3 regions of the Gottfriedia sp. NPDC057991 genome follow, and region 1 is predicted to be linked to each of the others. Evidence: predicted binding sites of a transcription regulator. Region 1 holds the regulator's gene; each other region holds the start of a gene.

The links. The regulator LexA, encoded in region 1, represses DNA repair genes until DNA is damaged. The targets are predictions, from matches to a motif close to CGAACATATGTTCG.
Region 2: the regulator LexA is predicted to act here: its motif matches at 3,082-3,095, upstream of recA (recombinase RecA).
Region 3: the regulator LexA is predicted to act here: its motif matches at 5,939-5,952, upstream of ACFVR2_RS04100 (YqzH family protein).

The regions. Positions count from the first base shown of each region.
Region 1 is NZ_JBHVQN010000006.1:169,204-176,699, reverse strand. It holds gene sirA (sporulation inhibitor of replication protein SirA) at 1-215, opposite strand, end outside; gene tkt (transketolase) at 408-2,411, opposite strand; gene ACFVR2_RS19730 (DUF896 domain-containing protein) at 2,599-2,838, opposite strand; gene ACFVR2_RS19725 (YneB family resolvase-like protein) at 3,051-3,707, opposite strand; gene lexA (transcriptional repressor LexA) at 3,848-4,495, shown strand; gene ACFVR2_RS19715 (GyrI-like domain-containing protein) at 4,605-5,231, shown strand; gene ACFVR2_RS19710 (hypothetical protein) at 5,316-5,756, opposite strand; gene ACFVR2_RS19705 (GNAT family N-acetyltransferase) at 6,099-6,515, opposite strand; gene ACFVR2_RS19700 (peptidoglycan-binding domain-containing protein) at 6,571-7,200, opposite strand; gene ACFVR2_RS19695 (L,D-transpeptidase) at 7,398-7,496, shown strand, end outside.
Region 2 is NZ_JBHVQN010000002.1:803,057-810,552, reverse strand. It holds gene rny (ribonuclease Y) at 1-1,292, opposite strand, end outside; gene recA (recombinase RecA) at 1,961-3,004, opposite strand; gene ACFVR2_RS11330 (competence/damage-inducible protein A) at 3,254-4,513, opposite strand; gene pgsA (CDP-diacylglycerol--glycerol-3-phosphate 3-phosphatidyltransferase) at 4,537-5,115, opposite strand; gene ACFVR2_RS11320 (helix-turn-helix domain-containing protein) at 5,187-6,080, opposite strand; gene ACFVR2_RS11315 (DUF3388 domain-containing protein) at 6,101-6,892, opposite strand; gene ymfI (elongation factor P 5-aminopentanone reductase) at 7,005-7,496, opposite strand, start outside.
Region 3 is NZ_JBHVQN010000001.1:819,299-826,794, reverse strand. It holds gene ACFVR2_RS04145 (BclA C-terminal domain-containing protein) at 1-249, opposite strand, end outside; gene ACFVR2_RS04140 (hypothetical protein) at 465-641, opposite strand; gene ACFVR2_RS04135 (Cof-type HAD-IIB family hydrolase) at 874-1,713, opposite strand; gene ACFVR2_RS04130 (PH domain-containing protein) at 2,120-2,800, opposite strand; gene ACFVR2_RS04125 (DnaJ domain-containing protein) at 2,961-3,098, opposite strand; gene ACFVR2_RS04120 (DUF2922 domain-containing protein) at 3,286-3,501, opposite strand; gene ACFVR2_RS04115 (DUF1659 domain-containing protein) at 3,519-3,743, opposite strand; gene ACFVR2_RS04110 (YolD-like family protein) at 3,823-4,155, opposite strand; gene ACFVR2_RS04105 (Y-family DNA polymerase) at 4,606-5,868, opposite strand; gene ACFVR2_RS04100 (YqzH family protein) at 6,031-6,225, shown strand; gene ACFVR2_RS04095 (DUF2653 family protein) at 6,272-6,571, opposite strand; gene ACFVR2_RS04090 (hypothetical protein) at 6,592-7,020, opposite strand; gene ACFVR2_RS04085 (metal-dependent hydrolase) at 7,097-7,496, opposite strand, start outside.

The DNA.
Region 1 (7,496 bases):
AAGTAGATCTGTTGAGAATCAAATTTGCGAATAAATGTATGTAGCTCGAATAAAGGTATTGGTTCTGTTATATATTCTAATTGTTTTTCGATTATTTTCCTTAGTTCAATAGATGAATAATAATACTCATATACTAGTTGATATATTTTATGCTCTTTTCCATAAAATTCTATAGACAGTGGTTCTCGAATTAAAAAAATTTTATATTCCCTCATATCTTGTCCACTCCCAACAACTATCTGTAAGGAAAATTATATAAAATTCCATTCAAATTATTTGTCATTTTTAAGGAGTGAAAATCAACTAGTTTTGTCGAAAACTCTTTAATAAAGCATTATATTGAAAAAAGGTTTAGGAAATAGGAAAAGAATTTAAAATTCTTTCCCTACTTTTCCCATCTTTACCTTTTATTGTAATACTTTTTTTGCTGCTGAAACGACATGATCAACAGTAAATCCGAATTTCTCCATTAATAAGTTACCTGGAGCAGATGCACCAAATGTATCGATTGAAATTACTTCTCCATCTAATCCTACATATTTATGCCAGCCGAATGAAGAACCCATTTCTACTGCTACTCGTTTCGTAACTTCCTTTGGTAATACTGATTGTTTATATTCAGCAGATTGCTTTTCAAATAAGTCCATTGACGGCATCGAAACAACTGATGCAGAAATTCCTTCTGCCGCTAATTTTTCTTGTGCTCCAACTGCTAATTGTACTTCACTACCTGCTGCAATTAATACAACATCAATTTTATCTTGTTTCGCAGGAGAAAGAACGTAAGCGCCTTTTGAAACTTTGTTATAAATATCAGTAGTAGTACCCTCTAAAGTTGGTAAATCTTGACGAGACAATACTAACATTGTAGGTGCATCTTTAGCTTCTACTGCCACTTTCCATGCTGCTGAACTTTCATTTCCATCTGCTGGACGAATTACATTAAGATTAGGCATTGATCTGAATGCTGCTAATTGCTCAACTGGTTCATGCGTAGGTCCGTCTTCACCAACTGCGATACTATCATGTGTAAATACATAAGTAACTGGTAAATTCATTAAAGCAGCTAAGCGAATTGCTGGTTTTAAGTAATCTGAGAAAACAAAGAATGTTGCGCCAAACGCATGAACTCCACCATGTAGAGCCATACCATTTAATGCTGCACCCATTGCAAATTCACGTACACCGAACCAAATATTACGCCCATCGTAGCTTTCTCTCGTAAAGTCACCTTTACCATTCATATACGTTTTATTAGATCCAGCTAAGTCAGCAGACCCACCAAAGAAACTAGGTAATACGTTTGCAATAGCGTTAATTGCTTCACCTGAAGATGAACGAGACGCAATTTTTTTACCTACTTCATATTTAGGTAATGCTGTTTCTAAATTTACCGTAATCTTACCTTCAATCGCATTCTTTAATTGAGCTGCTAATTCAGGATATTTTTCTTCGTATTTTGCAAAAGTAGCATTCCACTCAGCTTCTTTCTTTTCACCAGCTTCAACAATTACTTTATTAAAATGTGCATACACTTCTTCTGGTACATAGAATGCATTTTCATAACCCCAAGCATACGCTTGTTTCGTTAAAATCGTTTCTTCTTTTCCTAATGGCTCACCGTGAGATTTTGATTTACCAGATTTATTCGGAGAACCGTAACCGATTGTTGTTTTCACTTCAATTAAAGTTGGTTTTGATAATTCCTCTTGAGCTTTTTGGATCGCTGCAGTAATTTCATCTAAGTTATTACCATCTTCTACTCGAATTACTTGCCATCCATAAGCTTTAAAGCGGTCTTCTACGCTTTCAGAGAACGAACGATTTAGTTCTCCATCTAATGAAATATCATTTGAATCATAAAGAACTACTAAGCGTCCTAATTGTAAATGTCCCGCTAATGAAGCTGCCTCTGCTGAAACACCTTCCATTAAATCACCATCACCACAAATTGAGTATGTAAAGTGGTCAACTACATTTAAATCTTCTTTATTATATGTACCTGCTAAATGACGCTCTGCTAAAGCCATCCCAACAGCCATCGCAATACCTTGTCCTAGAGGACCTGTTGTTGCTTCAACACCGTGTGTATGTCCAAATTCAGGATGTCCTGGAGTGTTGCTTCCCCATTGACGGAAGTTTTTAATATCTTCAATTGATACTTCGTAGCCTGATAAATGTAGCATGCTATATAGTAACATTGAACCATGGCCTGCTGATAACACAAATCGGTCTCTGTTAAACCATTTTGAATTTTTTGGGTTATGATTCATAAATTTTGCAAACAATGCATATGCCATCGGTGCAGCGCCCATTGGCATTCCTGGGTGACCAGAATTTGATTTCTCGATTGCATCAATTGATAATGTACGAATCGTATTAATTGCTAATTGTTCAATATTATTAGACATAAATTTCGCTCCTTTAGCTTATTCACAAATATTATCATATAATTTACCATGATTTATTACAATAACTAACACTTAGTTTTGACATTTTTAACAAATTATTTCCAAGAAATAGAAAAAAGCAGAATATTCTTCTGCTTTTATCTGTTATTATTTACAAAATATAAAATTTTATATTGTTAAAACGTTTTTAATGTAAGTTTTTTTTACGCATTGCTTTTTCATATTTTAACTTTGCAGGTGTAATATCGTTCCCTTTTTCATCAACAATTTTAATTGAAGTTAATTCATCTACCATACGAGAACGAAAATCTGCTAAATATTCTTTTCTTAATTGATCTTGTTCAACCTTCTCTTCAGGACTTAACCCTACTTCTTTTGCCTTTTTTGATAATTCATTTATTCTATCTAAAGTTTTTTTAGTAACCATTAGTAACCTCTCCTTTATTTGTATCTTATCTATTCATTGTTAGTTCCATCACTTTGATAATCAGATGATTAAATAGATGTCTTTCTTTGCGAAAAGTCTGATGAGGTGCGGAGTAAAGTGCACCGCCTTTAGCAGGCTATACAACGAAGAAAGCGATCTTTTGTTAGAGTCTGATATTCTATTCAATGTATCTCATCTTACAATAAATTGCATTAGCTTTCAATATTGGAGATTTCTTTCATATATTCATTATATCTTCTATTGACGGTTGCCTTAGAAACGTTATAACCAAATCCTTTTAAGGTAGCTGCAATTTCTTCAAATGTTAGGTCGTTTTGACGTAATCTTACAATTTCAGAAATCGGTAATTCCATCTTATCTCTACCACCAGCATTTACACTACCTTCTAAGTTTTTTTGAGGCTTATACCCGTTTTCAACCGCCTTTCTCATACCTCTTTTTATTTTCATATTATGAATTTTCCGTTGATATTCCTCTACAATACTTAAAATTTCTAAAACCATTTCATCGCTTTCACTTAATTGGAATTGTCCATTTTGAGAAGAGGTAAATAATTTTATCCCTTCCCTTTTTAAAAAATGCAATAAAGCGATTCTTGCATGCCCTCTACCTAATCGTGTTTCATCTTGTATTAACAATGCATCAACTTGGTGCTCTTTTATAATTTGAAACAACTGGAAAAGTCCTTCTCTTTCTACTTCATATCCACTGGCCTGTTCGCCTATTGTTTCTAGAATACACATTCCCATCCGCTCACCTAATTCGGTTAGTTCACTCATTTGTCTATTTAATGATGTTTCTTGTGAATCCTTTGCTGTACTTACTCTCGCGTAAATTATTGCATTCATTAACTGTTCCCTCCATACGAACACGAAAACTACTTTAATAAAAAATAGAACTAACGTTTGTATATCATATCCTATCATGATATAATGAAAAAAATAAAGAGGAACGTATTATCTACTTTATAGGCAAGGGGGAAATTCGAATGAACAAACTATCGAAAAGGCAAGCAGAAATTTTAGCTTATATTAAAGACGAAGTAAAAATTAAAGGTTATCCACCTTCAGTTCGAGAGATTGCTGAGGCTGTTGGTTTAGCTTCAAGCTCTACAGTACATGGTCATTTAGAGAGACTAGAACAAAAAGGCTATATTCGAAGAGACCCTACTAAACCGCGTGCAATCGAGATTCTTGGCGATACAGCTACGGTTGTGAATGAAGTACAAGCATCATACTCTGAAATCCATAACGATATTATTAACATTCCTGTAATCGGTAAAGTAACTGCAGGTATTCCAATTACTGCAGTCGAAAACGTAGAAGAATATTTTCCTTTACCGACATCTGTCGCTCCATCTAACGAACAAGTTTTTATGTTACGAGTAGAAGGAGAAAGTATGATCAATGCCGGTATTTTGAATGGCGATCTTGTAATCGTTAAAAAACAATTCACTGCTGAAAATGGAGAAATTGTTGTTGCCATGACTGAAGATAGTGAAGCTACAGTAAAGCGCTTTTATAAAGAAAGCGACCATTTTAGACTTCAACCTGAAAATGATGCCCTGTTTCCAATTTTATTAAAACAAGTATCAATTTTAGGAAAAGTAATAGGAGTTTATCGTACATATCATTAAACCTTTTGAGAGCAATGACATATTTATGTGATTGCTTTTTGTTTTTAACAAGCATATAGTCAAAACAAAATCAACCACACTAACTTATAAATTTAAGGGAGTTTTTTTAGTGAGTAAACTCGAGTGGAGAAAAAGTTTAAAAGAAATTTATTTACCAAAAAGTAAGCCTAGTAAAATTAAAATACCAAACTTTAAATATATAACGATTGAAGGCAAAGGCAATCCAAATAATGAAGTATTTAAAGAAAATGTCGAAGCGCTTTATTCTTTAGCTTATGCAATTAAAATGTTGCCTAAAAAAGGCATTGTTCCAGAAGGATACATTGATTACACAGTCTTCCCTCTTGAAGGGGTTTGGGATTTAGATGAAGAAGGTCGAAAACTAGACTATTTAAATAAAGAACATCTTTTATATAAATTAATGATTAGACAACCTGACTTTGTTACAGAAGATTTAACCTACATCATTTTAGATCAACTTAAACAAAAAAAGAAAAATCCACTGTTAGCAAACGTAAAATTTGAATCGATTACAGAAGGCTTATGTGTTCAAACGATGCATATCGGAAGTTATGATGACGAGCCACGAACTTTTAAATTAATGGAAGAGTTCTGCAAAGAGAATCATCTACAAAGAGTTCAAAAAACACATAAAGAAATCTATATTTCTGATGCAAGAAAAACTCAACCTGATAAATTGAAAACTGTTTTAAGGTTTCAAGTGGAAGAACGATAGACAAAATAAAAGAGCTTGGATTTTCCAAGCTCTAGACTTACTATTAGATACCTGTAACATATCACGTTTAAATTAATCAGTTTATCATTCACTATAACTTTCAAAACTCTTCTCTAAATCATCTCTAAACGCAATTGCTAAATAATTATCAATTATATTTCTAGTAATAGGTGATTGAAATACTTGACTCTTATACGCCCCACCATCATATTCAATTATATCAATCTTATTTTCAACCTGTTCATTTTGCACTTCATCAAAATATTTAATACTAACTACTACCCCAGAGTCATCAATCGTAATCAATAACTCTCTTTCATTTAATAAGACCTCAATCACACTATCTTTATCGATCATAATATCAAATTCACCATTCGAAACTTCGATTTCCTTTTTTAAAGACTCCTTTAAATCTACAAAATAAGATTCAAATTTTTCACACATCTTACTGTATGCCATATTTTCTGTAACAGTATCTTTATATATTGCTTTTGTTTTTAAGATGAATTCCCTTTTAAAATCCATATTTCCACTCCTTGTAATGATATAATTGGAGCATTTATATATTATTACTATTCATCATGTATTGAAAAATAGAATAACAGGAAGAATGTATTTAGAATTTTTTTAAACTGATTAGCCTAAAGTAACAAACTAATCATTCCATCAGGACTTTTTACACACTTTTTCGTATTTATTGTAAATAAGATTACACTTTTTAAATTAATCTATGAAAAGGTAGTAAGTTTGAGAATCGGATGAGATTAAATTGGTATTGAAGATGGGTATTTGGAAGTGGCTATTGATATTTGGGGTAATAAAATTATTTTTATTCTTCTTCAAAAAATTAAATGCCGAAAATATCGTTTAATCTATTAATTTAACATAAATAATTTCAGGATCCCCTTCATCCAAATTATCGATAAATCCACTTTCAATATATCCTAAAGATTGAAATACTTTTTGCATTTGGATATTTGATCTATTTGTAGATGAAAATAATTTCTTTTCTGAAAAAACTTCAACATATTTCATGAGATTTTTTGCTATACCAAGCCTCCTCATGTTTGGTGAAACAATTATTAAATCAATAAATAAATGGCCAAAGAAAAATTTATGAAAAATCATAAAACCTACTATACTTCCATTCAATTCACAAACTATGCATCGATTTTCTTTAATTGATAGTTTAATTTGATTTTCCCTCATTCGACTTTCAATAATTTGTGAATCCAGAATTACGACCGATTCACAATCATTTAGATCCGCATTTCTAATTTCCACTTACGTTCTCCTTTTCTTAAAGATAGTTATAGTTAACCTTTTCTATAAAATACTTTTAAACCCTTTTATGTATTATGTTAATACTAATAAACCTGTATTTAAAATCATACAGGTTCACTCTTTGAAATTCTTTAACTGCTTTTTCAGTTAGGATTCCGAAAATCCCATCCACTTTAACGCCTATTTTTTCTTGAATTTTCTTTACTTGCACTCCCCTCGAACCTTTTTTTAAGATTCCCTTATAAGGATCTAACTCAATTTGAATAATCCTTTTATATAATCCATTTTTAATATTTGCATTATTTACAGAGATAAGCACATCTGCATAATTAGGAGCTACTGCCCAACCTGCTGCAGCAATCGCATTAAATTGCTCATTAGCAGTTTTGTAAGTTTTAACTTTACTGTACCGTGGATGACTTAAAATAAAATCAACATAGCCTTGAACTGGATCATTATATTTTATATAATATCCACCTTCATTTTTAGGTCTAGCTGTTCCTCTACTACTAAGAGGTAAACCTGGATACCACGTTTGACCTGCGATATTGTTATTTTTCTTAAAATTTTTAGACGTAAAATGTGCTGTTTCTACTTGCCATTGAGTATAAATCACTTCAGTTAACCAGCCAATTTTTTTTGAAACTTCTTGGGCAAATTGAAAATATTTAATTGTATTAGACATTATAGACTAATCCTCTCCTTAAAATGCTTGTCCTATAGCGTATTCGTTTGCTCCAATCTTGGTTCTAAGGAAATAGTAGAAAAGGTATGGAAACTGTCTATTTTTCTATTTAAAAATACATATATTTTATTACTCCTCTTGTATTTAACAACTATTAAAGTTTCTTCATAGGATAGTTAAAAACCGGAGCTGATAAAATGACTAATTGGATCTATATTTCTACATCAAACCGTCAGCTAAAACTTTTCGACGGCAATACTCTGCTTAAAACTTACCCAATCGGTGTAGGAAAAATG
Region 2 (7,496 bases), on a different contig from region 1:
GCAGATAATGCATCTGCAGCAGCTACAAGAACCGCAATAATTGAAGTTGGCGCAGCATCTCCATGATGAGATGCAATACTATTGATAACTACTGGATGTTCTTTATATTTCGTTGCTAATTCGACACCGATTTCAACGTGACTTCCTTCTACCTCATGGTCAATTGCTTTACCAATATCGTGAAGTAAACCTGCACGTTTTGCAAGTTTTGTATCCTCACCAAGTTCAGCAGCCATAAGACCAGCTAGGTTCGCTACTTCCATCGAATGCTTTAACACATTTTGACCATAACTAGTTCTAAATTTCAGACGACCTAATATTTTAATTAAGTCAGGGTGAATTCCATGAACACCAACTTCAAAAGTAGTTTGTTCACCGACTTCACGTATGTACTCATCTACTTCTCGTCTTGATTTTTCAACCATTTCTTCAATTCGTGCAGGATGGATTCGACCATCTTGTACTAATTTATCTAGTGCAATTCGTGCAGTTTCACGACGAATTGGATCAAAACCTGATAATATTACAGCTTCAGGCGTATCATCAATAATTAAATCTATACCAGTTAACGTTTCTAAAGTACGTATATTTCGTCCTTCACGGCCAATAATACGACCTTTCATTTCATCATTTGGAAGATTTACAACTGAAACAGTTGTTTCAGCAACATGATCTGCAGCACATCGCTGGATTGCTAATGATAAAATATCTTTTGCTTTCTTATCTGCTTCTTCTTTTGCTCGAGCTTCTGTTTCTTTTACTAGTATTGCTGTTTCATGGGATAATTCATTTTCGACTTTAGTAAGTATTAATTGTCTTGCTTCTTCACGATTTAAGCTAGAAATTCTCTCTAACTCTTCTTGTTGAGCAGCAATTAATGCTTCTATCTTGCTTTCCATTTCTTCTATCTGCTGTTGTTTTAAAACAAGAGATTCCTCTTTTCTTTCAAGAACAGACTCACGTTTTGAAAGTCCATCATCTTTACGATCTAAGTTCTCTTCTTTTTGCATCAGACGATTTTCTGACTTTTGTAGTTCACTACGACGGTCTCGAATTTCGTTTTCTGCATTTGTACGAATATTGAAAATTTCGTCCTTTGCTTCCAATAAAGCTTCTTTTTTAATTGTTTCTGAATCACGTTTTGCATCTTCAATAATTTGATTTGCATGATTAGTTGCGCCATTTATTTTAGCTTCTGCAATGGACTTACGGACAAAAAATCCGACAGCATAACCGACTCCGAATGTGGCAAGCAATGCGAAGATGATCAAAATTATAGTATTTGCACCCATGATTTCACCTCCTCTTGCTATTTAGTTAGTTTCATTTTTGTCGGCTGTTATATTGTATAAATAATTGCATCAACATACAGCACACTTCAATTCAATTTTTCACAAAATAGTAATATTTTTTTAGAATATACACTTAAATATTAAATCTCTTACCAAATGATGTCAAGCCTTGTAAATCGCTTACTTACTTGATTTATCAATATTTATTACATTTTTACTAGATTTCATACATTAGAATCTAAATTTTATTCATTAAATTTTTTATTAAGATCTGATTAGTAAGTAAATTGATAGAATTTTTCATATATGAAGTACTACTTATAAATATAAAAGAATATAGTTATTGTCTGCTTTTTTGATAAGTCCTGATCATAAAAATATGACTGATTCCAATGCAGGACACCTACATACTATGAGTGACTTGATATTCCTCTTCATAGTCGTTCTTATGGGCTCGCTCCGCATTGCCTATAGGAGTCGTTAATCCTTCCATTTGAATCTACTCTTTCATTTTCGTGAAATTATTATCTATATTTCATTTAAAACCATTTGAATCTCAATGAATACTGCTTTTTAGAAAATCAAAGAAATAAGAAATTAAAAATAAAAAAAATGTAGGCACTTTTAATAAGCGCCCACATTTTTTGCTGTTTTAAACTAAACTATGATTACTCTTTTAATAAAGAGAATTGTTCTTCGTCATCTGTTTCTGTTACAGTAACAGGGTTATCTAAACCATGGTGAAGACGGATCGATTCTTTAATCGTATCACGTATTTCTTTATTTTCTTTTAAGAATTGCTTAGCATTCTCACGGCCTTGACCAAGACGCTCTTCATTGTAAGAATACCATGCTCCACTCTTAAGAACGATATCTAAATCAGATCCAATATCAAGAATTTCTCCTTCTTTAGAAATACCTTCTCCATACATAATGTCTACTTCTGCTTGTCTAAATGGTGGTGCTACTTTATTTTTAACTACTTTAATCTTTGTTTTGTTACCCACAATATCATTACCTTGTTTTAATTGTTCAGCACGACGTACTTCTAAACGAATTGTAGAATAGAATTTTAACGCACGTCCACCTGGAGTCGTTTCAGGATTACCAAACATAACCCCAACTTTTTCACGAATTTGGTTAATGAAGAATGCGATCGTTTTTGACTTGTTAATTGCACCAGAAAGTTTACGTAATGCTTGAGACATTAATCGTGCTTGTAGACCTACGTGAGCATCACCCATGTCACCTTCAATTTCAGCTTTTGGAACTAGTGCAGCTACTGAATCAATTACGATAATATCAATTGCACCACTACGTACTAATGCTTCAGCGATTTCAAGTGCTTGTTCACCTGTATCTGGTTGAGATAATAATAACTCATCAATATTTACACCTAATTTTTGAGCATAAACCGGATCTAATGCATGCTCAGCATCTATAAACGCCGCTTGTCCTCCATTTGCTTGAACTTCAGCGATTGCATGTAATGCTACAGTTGTTTTACCTGAACTTTCAGGACCATATACTTCGATAATTCGACCTCTTGGATATCCACCTACACCTAATGCTACATCTAGTGCTAACGATCCACTAGAAATAGTTGAAATTTGGCGGTCAGTTTGTTCTCCAAGTTTCATTATTGAACCTTTACCGAATTGTTTTTCGATTTGTTTTAAAGCCATATCTAATGCAGCTTGACGATCACTCATTTAGATTCCTCCTACAGGACATATTTATCTCTTAACTATATAATAACTGTTTTTTGTTCGTTTGCCAACAAAATAATAGAACGTTTATTCGATATTTTTCGTATTTAAACTTAATTTTTAAAGAATAGAAACGCTTGTTTCGTATTTTTCGGTCTATAAAACTAGATTTTTATGAATATCGAAACTATAAAATTAAAAAACTCGGCTAAGTTAACCGAGCTTTTATATTATAAAATATTCTATTTCATTTTATAAGTCTTGACTTTCAAAACTTGAATTAATTAATTTAATCAACAAGTTCGCGCCATTTTTGACACTTGATAATCTTATTTGTTCTCTAGTGCCACTGAATTGAAACTCTTTTACAATTGAATCAGAATCACCAATTTTTATACCGATAAATACTTTCCCTACCGGCACATCTTCTAATGTAGACGGTCCTGCTTCACCAGTAAAACTAATTGAAATATTACTTCCTGTTAATCTTTGAATATTTTCAACTAGTGATTTTGCACACTCTGCACTGACTGCACCATTCTTATTAAGAATGTCTGATGGCACATTTAAAAGTTTTTGTTTCATTTCATTAGAATAACAAACAACACTACCTTTAAAAATGGACGAGTTACCAGGAATATCTGTCACTCTTTTACTGAATAAACCTCCAGTTAAACTTTCAGCAGCAGAAATAGTCAGCTTAAAATCTTTTAGCTTACTTGATAAAACTGTAAATAAGTTTTCATTATTTGTACCATATATAAACTGCCCAACACGCTCACGTATTTTTTCTTCAGCTTGTCCGATTAGTTTTTCTGCCTCTTGTTGATTACTAGCACTTGCAGTAACTCGAAGCATTACTTCTCCCTCACTCGCTAAAGGAGCAATTGTTGGATTTGATTGATTTTCAAGTAAATCAAGAATTTCAGTTTCTAAAATCGATTCCCCTATGCCAAAAAACTTAAGCTCTTTCGAAATAATCGTACTTGCTTCCTTTCCTTTTAAAAAATAAGGAATTAGTTCTTTCTCAACCATCGGAATCATTTCTTTAGGTGGTCCTGGTAATAATACAAATTGTTTATCTTTCGCTTCATAAAACATTCCAGGTGCCATACCGTTTTTATTCAATAAAACATGTGCATTATTAATGACTAATGCTTGTTTTTTATTATTTTCAGTCATTGGTCGATTTACTTTAATAAAATATTGTTCAATATACTCTAGTGATTGATCATGATAAACAAGTGACTCTTGAACAAATTCTGCGACAACTTCTTTCGTTAAATCATCCTTTGTTGGTCCAAGTCCACCAGTTAAGATGATTAAATCACTTCTTGATGAAGCAATTTCTAATGCACTTTTAAGTCGTTCGGAATTGTCTCCTACAACTGTTTGGAAATGATGGTGATATCCTAATGCAGATAAATGTTTAGCTATAAATTGAGCATTTGTATTTGCAATTTGACCTAAAAGTAGCTCAGTACCTACTGCGATAATTTCAGCACGCTTCATATCATTTCCCCCTATATTATTAATTACATTGATTTAAGAAGAACATCTCTATTTTTATAAAAATAATCCCAACCAGAATATACTGTAAAGAATAATGCGACCCAAAGTGATACATCTGCAATCGAAAATGGTAAGAAATTCAATGGGAAGTCATGTAAAAAATATGCAGAAATCGCGACTATTTGAGCCCAAGTCTTAATTTTACCTAGCATTGCAGCAGCATGTACTTCTCCAGAGCCAGCTAAAATCATTCGTAAACCAGTTACAGCAAACTCTCTACTTATAATGACAATCGTAATCCACGCAGGAACATAATGAAAATCAGTTAAGATAATTAAGGCTGAAGAAACAAGTAATTTATCAGCAAGAGGATCTAGAAACTTACCAAAATTAGTAACTAAATTATATTTTCTTGCGTAATATCCATCTATAAAATCAGTAACAGAGGCAATAATAAAAATTGCAGCTCCTACTAAATGATTAACTGGTATCGAATCACCAATTAATGTAACTTTTCCCCATCCAAAATCTACTAAAACGGCAATCATAAATAATGGAATTAGACAAACCCTTGACACTGTGATCTTATTTGGTAAATTCATGGTAAAACCCTCCAAAACTTTCTAAAAATGAAACATTTATAATAAATGAATAAAAGCCATCTTAAAGATGACTATTGATTCATTTTTAAATTTTTAATCGTAATCTTTTGGTGAACAGCATTTGTTGGACTAACTGGATATTTAAATACCTCATCGTTAATTCGTAGCTCAACATTATTAGAAGCACCAATATTTACAGTTACTTCATTTTCTGCTGTTAAGTCGTAGTTTTGAGTTTGTCCTTGTTTTAAAATTCCGCTATAGAACATTTTTCCATCAGCATTTTTTAAATCCACATAACTTTCACCATTTGCAACTACTTCTAATTTAAATACATCCGTACCAGATAAAGAAATAGTAGTTCGTTTACCCGCTGCAGAGTCAACAGTAATTTTTTGCGCTGGCGGTTGCTCGGTCACTACATTTTTAGGTTTCTCTGTTTTTTTCGTATTATTAGTTTTAGCCTGATCTAGCGCATTATTTTTTGGTTTTTCAATTTCAGAATTAGAGTTAGTTTGAGATTGATTCGTATCCGCAGATTTTTCATCATTTTTTGATGGGAACATCATATAAATAGCAATGCAGATTCCAATGATCAGAATCGCTACTAGTATCCTTGGTAAATAATCCATTATTCGTGATGACTTAACATTGTTTAATGGTTCTTTAAGCTTCGATGCTCTACTAGGGAGCTCCTCATGCTTTACATCTTCTACTGTATTTGCCACAGTTGATTCCTCTACCACTGGCTTTTCAGTTAGAAATCCAGAAACGTCAACACCAATTGTTTCTGCATATTGTCTAATAAATGCACGAACATAAAATTGCCCTGGCAATATTTCATAATTACCTTCTTCAATTGCTTCAAGATAACGTTTCTGAATCTTCGTTAACTCTTGTACATCGTCAATTGATAAGCCTTTCGCTTCTCTTGCTTCTCGTAAATATTTTCCTAATTCTGTCACAAGTTACACCCCAACTAACTTTAAAAATCAAACATTGAGAACGAGTTGTGTCCATTTTTATCCATTTGGTCTACAAGTTCATATTTAATTTCTTCATTTTCATCATTTCTTAATTCAATTATGTAATCAAAATCTTCTAAAGAGTATTCAGTTTGCTGTACAAATACATCTGGATGCTCAACTACTTTCACAGAAGACATTGCCATAATTTCGCGAACCAATTGCCAATGTTGCTCATTTGCTCTTCTATGAGAAAGAATGCCATCAATAATAAATACATTATCTGAATTATATTCGTCTTCTATTAATTGACTTCTTAATGTTTGTTTAATTAATGTTGATGAAACAAATAACCAGCGTTTATTTGCACATACACTTGCTGCTACTACTGATTCAGTTTTACCAACACGAGGCATCCCTCTAATTCCGATTAGCTTATGGCCTGGCATTTTAAATAACTCTGCCATAAAATCAACAAGCATACCTAAGTCATCGCGGACAAAACGAAAAGTCTTTTTATCATCTACATCACGTTGAATATAAGTACCATGTCTTACAGCTAAACGATCTCTTAGAGTTGGCTTTCTAAGTTTAATTATTGTTATATTGTCCATAGTATTTAAAATTGATTCAAATCTAGTAATTTGATCATCGTTATCGCAACCAAGTAACATGCCGCGTCTCATTGTGTCGACACCATTGATGGTTAAAATATTAATCCCTAGCATACCGATTAGTGATGCAATATCTCCAAGTAGTCCAGGGCGATTCTTATGTATTTCATACTCAAAATACCATTCGATTAACTCCATACCTATACCCCCTATTTGTTAACTACTTTACTCTACATTTAATAATAAACGATTTCGCCATAATATAAAAGGTAAAATATGTGAAATAAATAACTTTCGACGGGAAATTTTACTATGAAGTATGCCAACCACCGTTTACTCCAAGAATTTGGCCAGTTATATAAGAAGATTGTTCGGAAATTAGGTAATTTACAGTATTCGCAATTTCACTTGGAAGAGCTAAACGATTCATAGGAATTTCATTTGCAATTTCTTTTAAATCTTCTTCATTAAAGGCATTTAACATATTCGTTTTTACGGCACCTGGAGCAACAGCATTAACTTTTATTCCACTTGGCCCTAACTCTTTAGCTAATGCCATTACATAGGCATTTTGAGCACCTTTTGTAGTTGAATATAATACTTCACATGATGCACCAATTTGTCCCCATATAGACGAAATAACGACGATACTGCCAGATTTTTTAGCCACCATGTTAGGAAGAAAATGATTGACTACTTTGATCAAACTTTTAATATGTAATTGGGTCATTCGATCTATCTCTTCATCACTTACATCGTTAATCAAACCAAAGATTGAAAAACCAGATGCATACACAATTGA
Region 3 (7,496 bases), on a different contig from region 1:
AGATACAGCTAAAAGTGCATTTAAATTCACAGTGTAAGTAATAAAATAATTACCTGGTGCCTCAACTGTTAGTCGATCATTTGCTCGATCAATTATAACTCCTTCACCTAAAAACTGAAATGATGGAAAAGTTGCAATTGTACCTTCTTTTATTACTGAAATTGTTCCACCACTATTTGTAACAAATGCAAAGCTTTCGCCAGGAGGCACTGGTGGAAAATGATGTCTTGGCGGTCTTGAATGTCTCATACTATCACCTTTTCTTATTATTAGACATAAATCCTCTTAGGAGTAACATATTAAAGGCTTGTCTATATTGTTGATATATTTTATTAATATGAAAGTTTTTTCTTTTCGTTACAGCATGTCCACTAGTTTTTTTATTTTTTTTCAATTTTAATAGAATAAAAAAACTTAGTCATCATCGGACTAAGTTCTTTTAAATCATATAGTATTGCGAAAGTCTATGACCTCTCTAGTACATTTACAATCCGATTTAATAGTTCATTTTGCTTCTTTAATTCCTCGTTTCGAATTTTAAATAATTTATAGAAGTAGGAGATTACTACTATAAGACCTACAGGAATTGCAATGTAAAAAAGCATAATAATGATTGGAAATATACCTAAGGCTACATCCATTTTAACACTCCACATCCTTTATAGTTTATATTTAGATTATGTTAGCCTATACAATCTTTATGTCTTCAAATTAGGTCAAAGGAATAAGAAGTGTCTACAAAGTATAGAAAGAATGCAAAAAGGAACTATTTTAAATATTAGAAAATCAGCAACACTTTCCATAAAAAAAGAGAGTCTCAAAAGTACTTTGACTTTTGAGACTCCCTTTTGCCGGTCTACAAACTGAATTTAATTAACTTTGCTTCAATTTTTGTTTTTGATCTAAAAAATGATAGATTGCATGGGCTACGCCTGCTTCTTCATTTGTTTTTGTAACAAATGTACAGTAGCCTTTTAGTTCTTCTTTCGCATTTCCCATAGCTACTGGAAAACCTACTCGATTAAACATAGAGATATCATTAAAACTATCTCCAATTGCCATGCTCTCATTTAAATCTACTCCAAGGATTGGTGCAAGCTTTAATAATGCCGCTCCTTTACTTACATTTGCTGCATTAATTTCAACGTTATTTGAGCCTGACGAAGTAATTAGTAGTCCCTCTTCTTGCATTAGTTTTAGACGAATGCGACTAATAACCTCTTCATTCTTGGAAAGAAATAATATTTTATATACATCAAGATCATTAAAATCTTCAATAGAAGAGTAAGTTCGAACCTTTCTTAAAGTAGCTGTCACTTTGTGTGTCTTGCCAGTTTGCTTATCAGTAAAAAATTCATCATATAATGTATCTCGACATTTTGTAAATGAACCTTCACTAGTACTAATAATAAATGTTTTATTTTCTGCTTCACATATGCTTAAGGCTTTCGCAAAAATTTCTTTATCCATTGAATCATTGTGCAAAATTTTTGCCTCATAGTCATATATTTGAGAGCCATTTAAACAGACAATCGGACAAGTTAGACCCGCTTCATCTAATACTTCCTTTGCACTTTCATACATTCTACCTGTAGAAATGACAACATGGATTCCTTCCTTTTGTGCTGCCCGGATGCTTTCAATATTTTCCATTGGTATTCCATTCTTACCATTTACCAGTGTACCATCCATATCAATTGCAATTAATGCCATGTCGTTCTCTCCTTTTCTACTATTCTCTTATAATCTGAATGCTAACTATTCACTAATTCTATTAAAGCATTCTTATTACAATTTAACTATTTTCTATTTTATGATTTCATTCTTTATTATTATAACGCAAAAAAAGACCTTCTGCATTTCAGAAGGTCTTTAGAGACTGTCAGAAAAAGAAGTCGTCAATAAAATAAGTAATATCATGTTGATTTCCACTACAGGATGCTCGCTTTCCGTGGGGCGAGACCTGAGCCTCCTCGTCACGTCCGTTCCTGCGGGGTCTCAGCCTTCCCGCTAATCCCACAGGAGTCGAGCCCCCTTTCGTTCCAATCAACTTATTCATTAAAAGAAGAATACATAAAAAATCTCTAAAATATCCACTTGTTTTTAAAATTCTTCATATTTAACAATTTACAAGCCAAAATTCGTTCGAACACCGGCTACACATCCTAAAAAGTCTTGTAGTCTTCATTAAATTTAAACACAAAAAAGAGTAAGTAATTAATTGATGGAAAAAAGATTTATGCTTGGGGAGTACCAGGTGACATAAAAAAAGCCCCTCTAATAGGGGATTATACTTTGCCTTTTCTTTCAACTGCTGCTCTGATAGGTAAACATAGAAACCATCTAAATCAGATTTATGTACTGCACTAAATCTAATTTTTATATTTTCTTCTTTTGATTCAATTACAAGTTCAGTTGAAAGCGTACCTGAGTTTACTTCGATATTTTCTATCTTATTATGTGGTATTGTTTTCATTTTAGTTTTGGTTAATTTACTACCTATGTGAAGTGTTCTTTTATTTGTTACAAGATAGAGATTTGCATCGTATCCATCTATTCGTGCGATAAAATAAGAATGGATCACTTTTTCATCTGGTAACAATCTTTTTTCCGCTATATCCCTTGTTATGACTACTCCTGAATAATCACCAGGATAAGCATCGTGGGCCCCTTTGTATTTAATATATAATTCTGGATTATTTACCTTAAATTGTTGTAACTCGCTCCTATCAGCTTGCCCCATTATAACAAGAACTGCGATAATAAGAGCCGCAATACCAAGTAGTGAAAGAATTACCATTACCATCCTCTCCAATCTATAAATCTATTAATATTATTTTAACATCTATTTTATTAAAAAATTATCGTTTTTCTTAATAAAGAACGAAAAGGATCGCCGATATTGGCAGTCCTCATAAATTTCTTTCTTTCAATTCTTCAAGCCATTTGCTTTTTGCTTGTTAAACAGCAACTTTCATAAGATCACATAACTCTTCATATGCGACATTAATATTTGTCATTAGTTCTTCTGTTCCTTTGTTTAAATCTGGGTGATATTTTTTAGCAAGTTTCTTATATTGATTCTTGATCGCATTCATATCTCTTGTATCAGTTTGCTAATTAATTTTACATCAGCTAAATTCACACTTTTATCAAATAAATAGAAGCGTTCACAGTATTCCGGTATTGACTCATGTATATTTCACACTATAAAAGACCTTCTGCAATTTCAGAAGGTCTTTGGACTGACTGCCTACAAAACTCATTTTCTAACCTTAATAAATCCTATAACTCTATCTCAATAATCTCTTTACCAACCAAGCGTGCTCCTTGTTTTGCTACGACAATTCCACTTGTAGAAGTGAATACGTTGTTTACTACAATTTTATCCATTACTTGATTGATTAATGTTGGATTAACTGGAATGGTTGGATTGTCTACTGTTAGCGTAACGACCTTTTCGTTTTCATTTAAAAATTTAAGTTCTAATGTTTGAATCATATCGCTTTCCTCCTTTTTTATAGACTGTTTAAAAGTAGTCCATTGCTTAATACTTCTAGCTCTACTAATGGTAGATCTTGCAATGATGCTAAAGCATTGCCAATTTCACTTAGCTTCACTAAATCAACATCAACTCGGACATTTTTATATGCCTTCCTTTTGATAATGATTTTTCCTTGTGCATCTTTTCCTGCATGTAAATTTACATACAATGTTAGTTGTTGAGTAGCAATTTGTGCCATTTTCAACTCCCCCTTTCGATGTATATGTACTTAAAAAAGGGGGAGTTTTCGTTAATGGTTCATTATTTTTTTTTGATTTTCAAAATCCAATTTTCACGTCTACAATATCACTTAATAACAGCTCCATATATCCAGCTTGTTCTTCATAAATGGATAGCCTATTTTGGTGTAAATTAATTTTCCCTATTTTTCCTTTTACATTATGGTGATAGTGATCTTTATAATAAGTAATTTGTACACTTTCATCTTCGTGAATTGCCTGTTGAAGATGACGGTTCATTTCCTCTAATAGTTGTTCATCTACATCTTTTTGTTGTTCATAATTTTGTGATACTTTCCAATCACGAAGCATTTTTACATGTTCTGGTAACATCATTGACGTCCATTTAATCGTGCCACGGTCACGAATCATCGGCATTCTTCTCCTTTTCTTCTCTTTTTACCTTAGGTAGAACTAGTGGCTTTCACTTGCAGGGCGGAAAAGGTCAAAAGGAAATTTTTTAACATAATCAGGCAAGAAGTCTCCTTCCTCAAGCGTGTGAAGGACTTTAGTCCAACGGTAGGTGGGAGATGAATTGCCTTTTTTCGACAGAAAAAACATATGGTTATATGCTATGATTTTCTTATGAATTGCTCTTTGATAAGTAGTTATATAAGGTTGAGTGGACAAATAAGACATAGTGCGAAAACCAAGCCCGTCACCCTTCCACTCGTAAAATAACTAAGGTAACGAAAGAACCTCCATTCGTTGGACATCTACCGCAGGAACTGTGGAAAGTAACGCTCGTGGAGATGAAAGGTTGCTTTCGTCATGGAATCGAGAAGCCCCCACTTCAAGCGTTAGCTATGTGGTGGGAGTGGTTCACCCTTTATGTCCACCTACTAGCTTGCTTCGGGCAAGTGCTGTTCCTCCTTCCGCATAAGAAACAGCCCAGAGGAGCGAAGATGATCCGTATTTTTTTCGGACTGCGTCCATCACATATCCTAAGTTACGCTTTTGAGGTTTTTTCTGGTCAAACAAATTTAACTGCATGATTTCGTCACTTACAATATTCGAAAGAGAAATGAGAATTTGCCGAACTGTCTTCCCTTCATAATATCGATCAAATAATTTTGTACAGATTTCATACAAATCCGAAGTAATATTTGTAGGTTCATCCATTGTAAAAGCATGGGAAAATCCTCCGCCGAATTCTTCACGACTATATCCAATTCCTAATGTAATCGTACGTCCTGCCTTCTTAGCATTACGAGTTCGACGTGCAACCTCTTCACACATTTCACGAATAACAAACTTAATTTCTTCGACTTTCGTATAATCTCTCATTAATATTTGGCTTTTACCAAAACTAATCTGTCCATTCATTATTGGCGCACCTAGCTCAGACAAATCTACTCCCCACGCATGATGATATAGTTGATTTCCCATCACTCCGAATTTCTTCTCCAGCAAATGAAGAGGATATTTGGCTAGCTGTCCTACTGTAAAAATACCCATTGTATTTAAAGTTCGTTCGGTTCTTTTACCAATTCCCCACATTTCACTAAGAGGACTCACCTGCCATAGTTTTTTTTCTACATCCTCATATGTCCACTCCGCTATCCCATCTTTTTTTCCTTCTAAATCTAAGCAGAGCTTCGACAAAAGCATGTTCGGTCCAATCCCAATCGAACAAGGTAATTGAAATCGCGCCATAATCTCAGTACGAATTTTTTCGGCAATCTCCCATGCATCACCCCATAATCTCTTCACTCCATCCACCTTTAAAAAACATTCATCAACACTGTATACATGTAAATCCTCTAAGGGTGCAAATTCATTTAATAACTTTACTATGTTTGTTGAGATTTCTAGATATTTTGACATTGAAGGATTTACAATTTTAATTCGCGGATCTTTTGGTATTTCAAAAACCCTTGATCCTGTTTTAATCCCAAATTCCTTTTTTAATCGTGGGGAAGCTGCAAGTACGATACTTCCTTCTCTCTCCACATCTCCAACAACTGCTAAATAACATTCTAATGGATCTAATTCGAGCATGACCGCAGAACAACTTGCATAAAAGCTCTTCATATCGATGCATAATATCCGATGATGTGGTAACTCTTCATAACAAATGCTCATACATATCACTCCGATTTTCCAAAAAATAGCAGAACTAATGTTCTTATTTTTATTATAAACATATATTAAACGAATATACGTTCGATTTCAATAAAATTTTTTCATTAGGAACAATACAAAATTTTAGCTATACTAAAATTAGCTTAAGGGAGGAAACTAAAAGTGGATGGACAGTTTGTAAAGCAGATGATTAAACGAGCGTTAATGCAATATAGAGGAGAACACGAACAGTGGATTACAGCTGATATGCTAGATAAACTGTACGATCAAATCGTTACCGAACAATTAAATGATGATCGTGAATTATATGAATTAGTACAAGATATTGTTTACGAATACGTATCGAATTATGCCTAAGCAATCGAAAAAACCCGAGAAAGAACGTCTAGTTCTCTCTCGGGTTTTATGAATAGATAAATGATATTTCACTCGTAATTCCATCTTCTTCATCAAAACCAATAATGATTTCCATTGCATAGGATGAAAAACGATGAATCTCTTCTAAGTAAAAACCAATTGCGTCTGATATTTGTTGCTCATCATACAATACGTTCCGATGATTGGCCGAAACTTGACAGCTTACCCCAGCATCTTCATCAAATTGAAACTCAATTTGCACACTTTCTGGGCGTATTCCTTCTAAATCAGCCGCATATACACAAATTGCATTGGCAACATCTTGTTCAGCAAAATAGATTTTCACAAGTCACCTCGAGGGGAAAATTAATATCGGTTTCTACGAAAGATTTTCTTAATAAACCAAATAATCACGACTATTACTAAAAAATCTAATAGTAATCCAAAAAATGAAAAACCAAAGTGCTGACCACCATAGTAGCCACCAAACGGGTTTAGCATCGAGCCAAAAAGAGAGCCTAACCCAAATGCACCTGCATACCCTAAAAAATTCCTTCCAGGACTTCTATAAGATCGATAACTAGACCTAGGTGCTGTTGGTCGATAACTTCTATTAGAACGATACGATCTCCTAATTGCAAGATGCGTTGATGGTTGTTTGCTAGAAACAAAGGAATTAGTATTCACCTTAATACGTTGATGGCTATATGAATGACTACTTGCATCAACCGGGATTGACAAAGCAAGCATAAAAAACAAAATCCACATTGATATTAGAGAATTTATTTTTTTCAATATTGACCCCTCTTTCATCATCACATCTTTCTTAGTATGGATTATTTTAATAAAAAAATGTGATAATTAAAGAGGTCTATAACCACTTAATACTTTGTTTTGTAAACAACTGATCCGCTAATAGGTGAGAAAAATAACCGACTGTACCAGCTAACCATAATCCATTTATCATTAAGTCTTTTTGCAGCAAATAACAAATTCCACACCAAAAAGCTAAAAAGTAAAGGGAATGAGTTGGTCCACGATGCTTTAATCTCGAAGAAACAGCGACAAATAATCCAAGCGCAAAGATTGACCAATAACCATAAAAGAAAAACCAACCAATAACCGCAATTAATATGCCTGTTAACATTAATATTGTTTTTAAATTCCGTAACCAGCTAACACAAACTATAAATAATATGAGAATACCTACTGCATAAATCCATGATCCAGAATAAATTAACTTCCCCGTTTTCACAACAATAAATAATGTA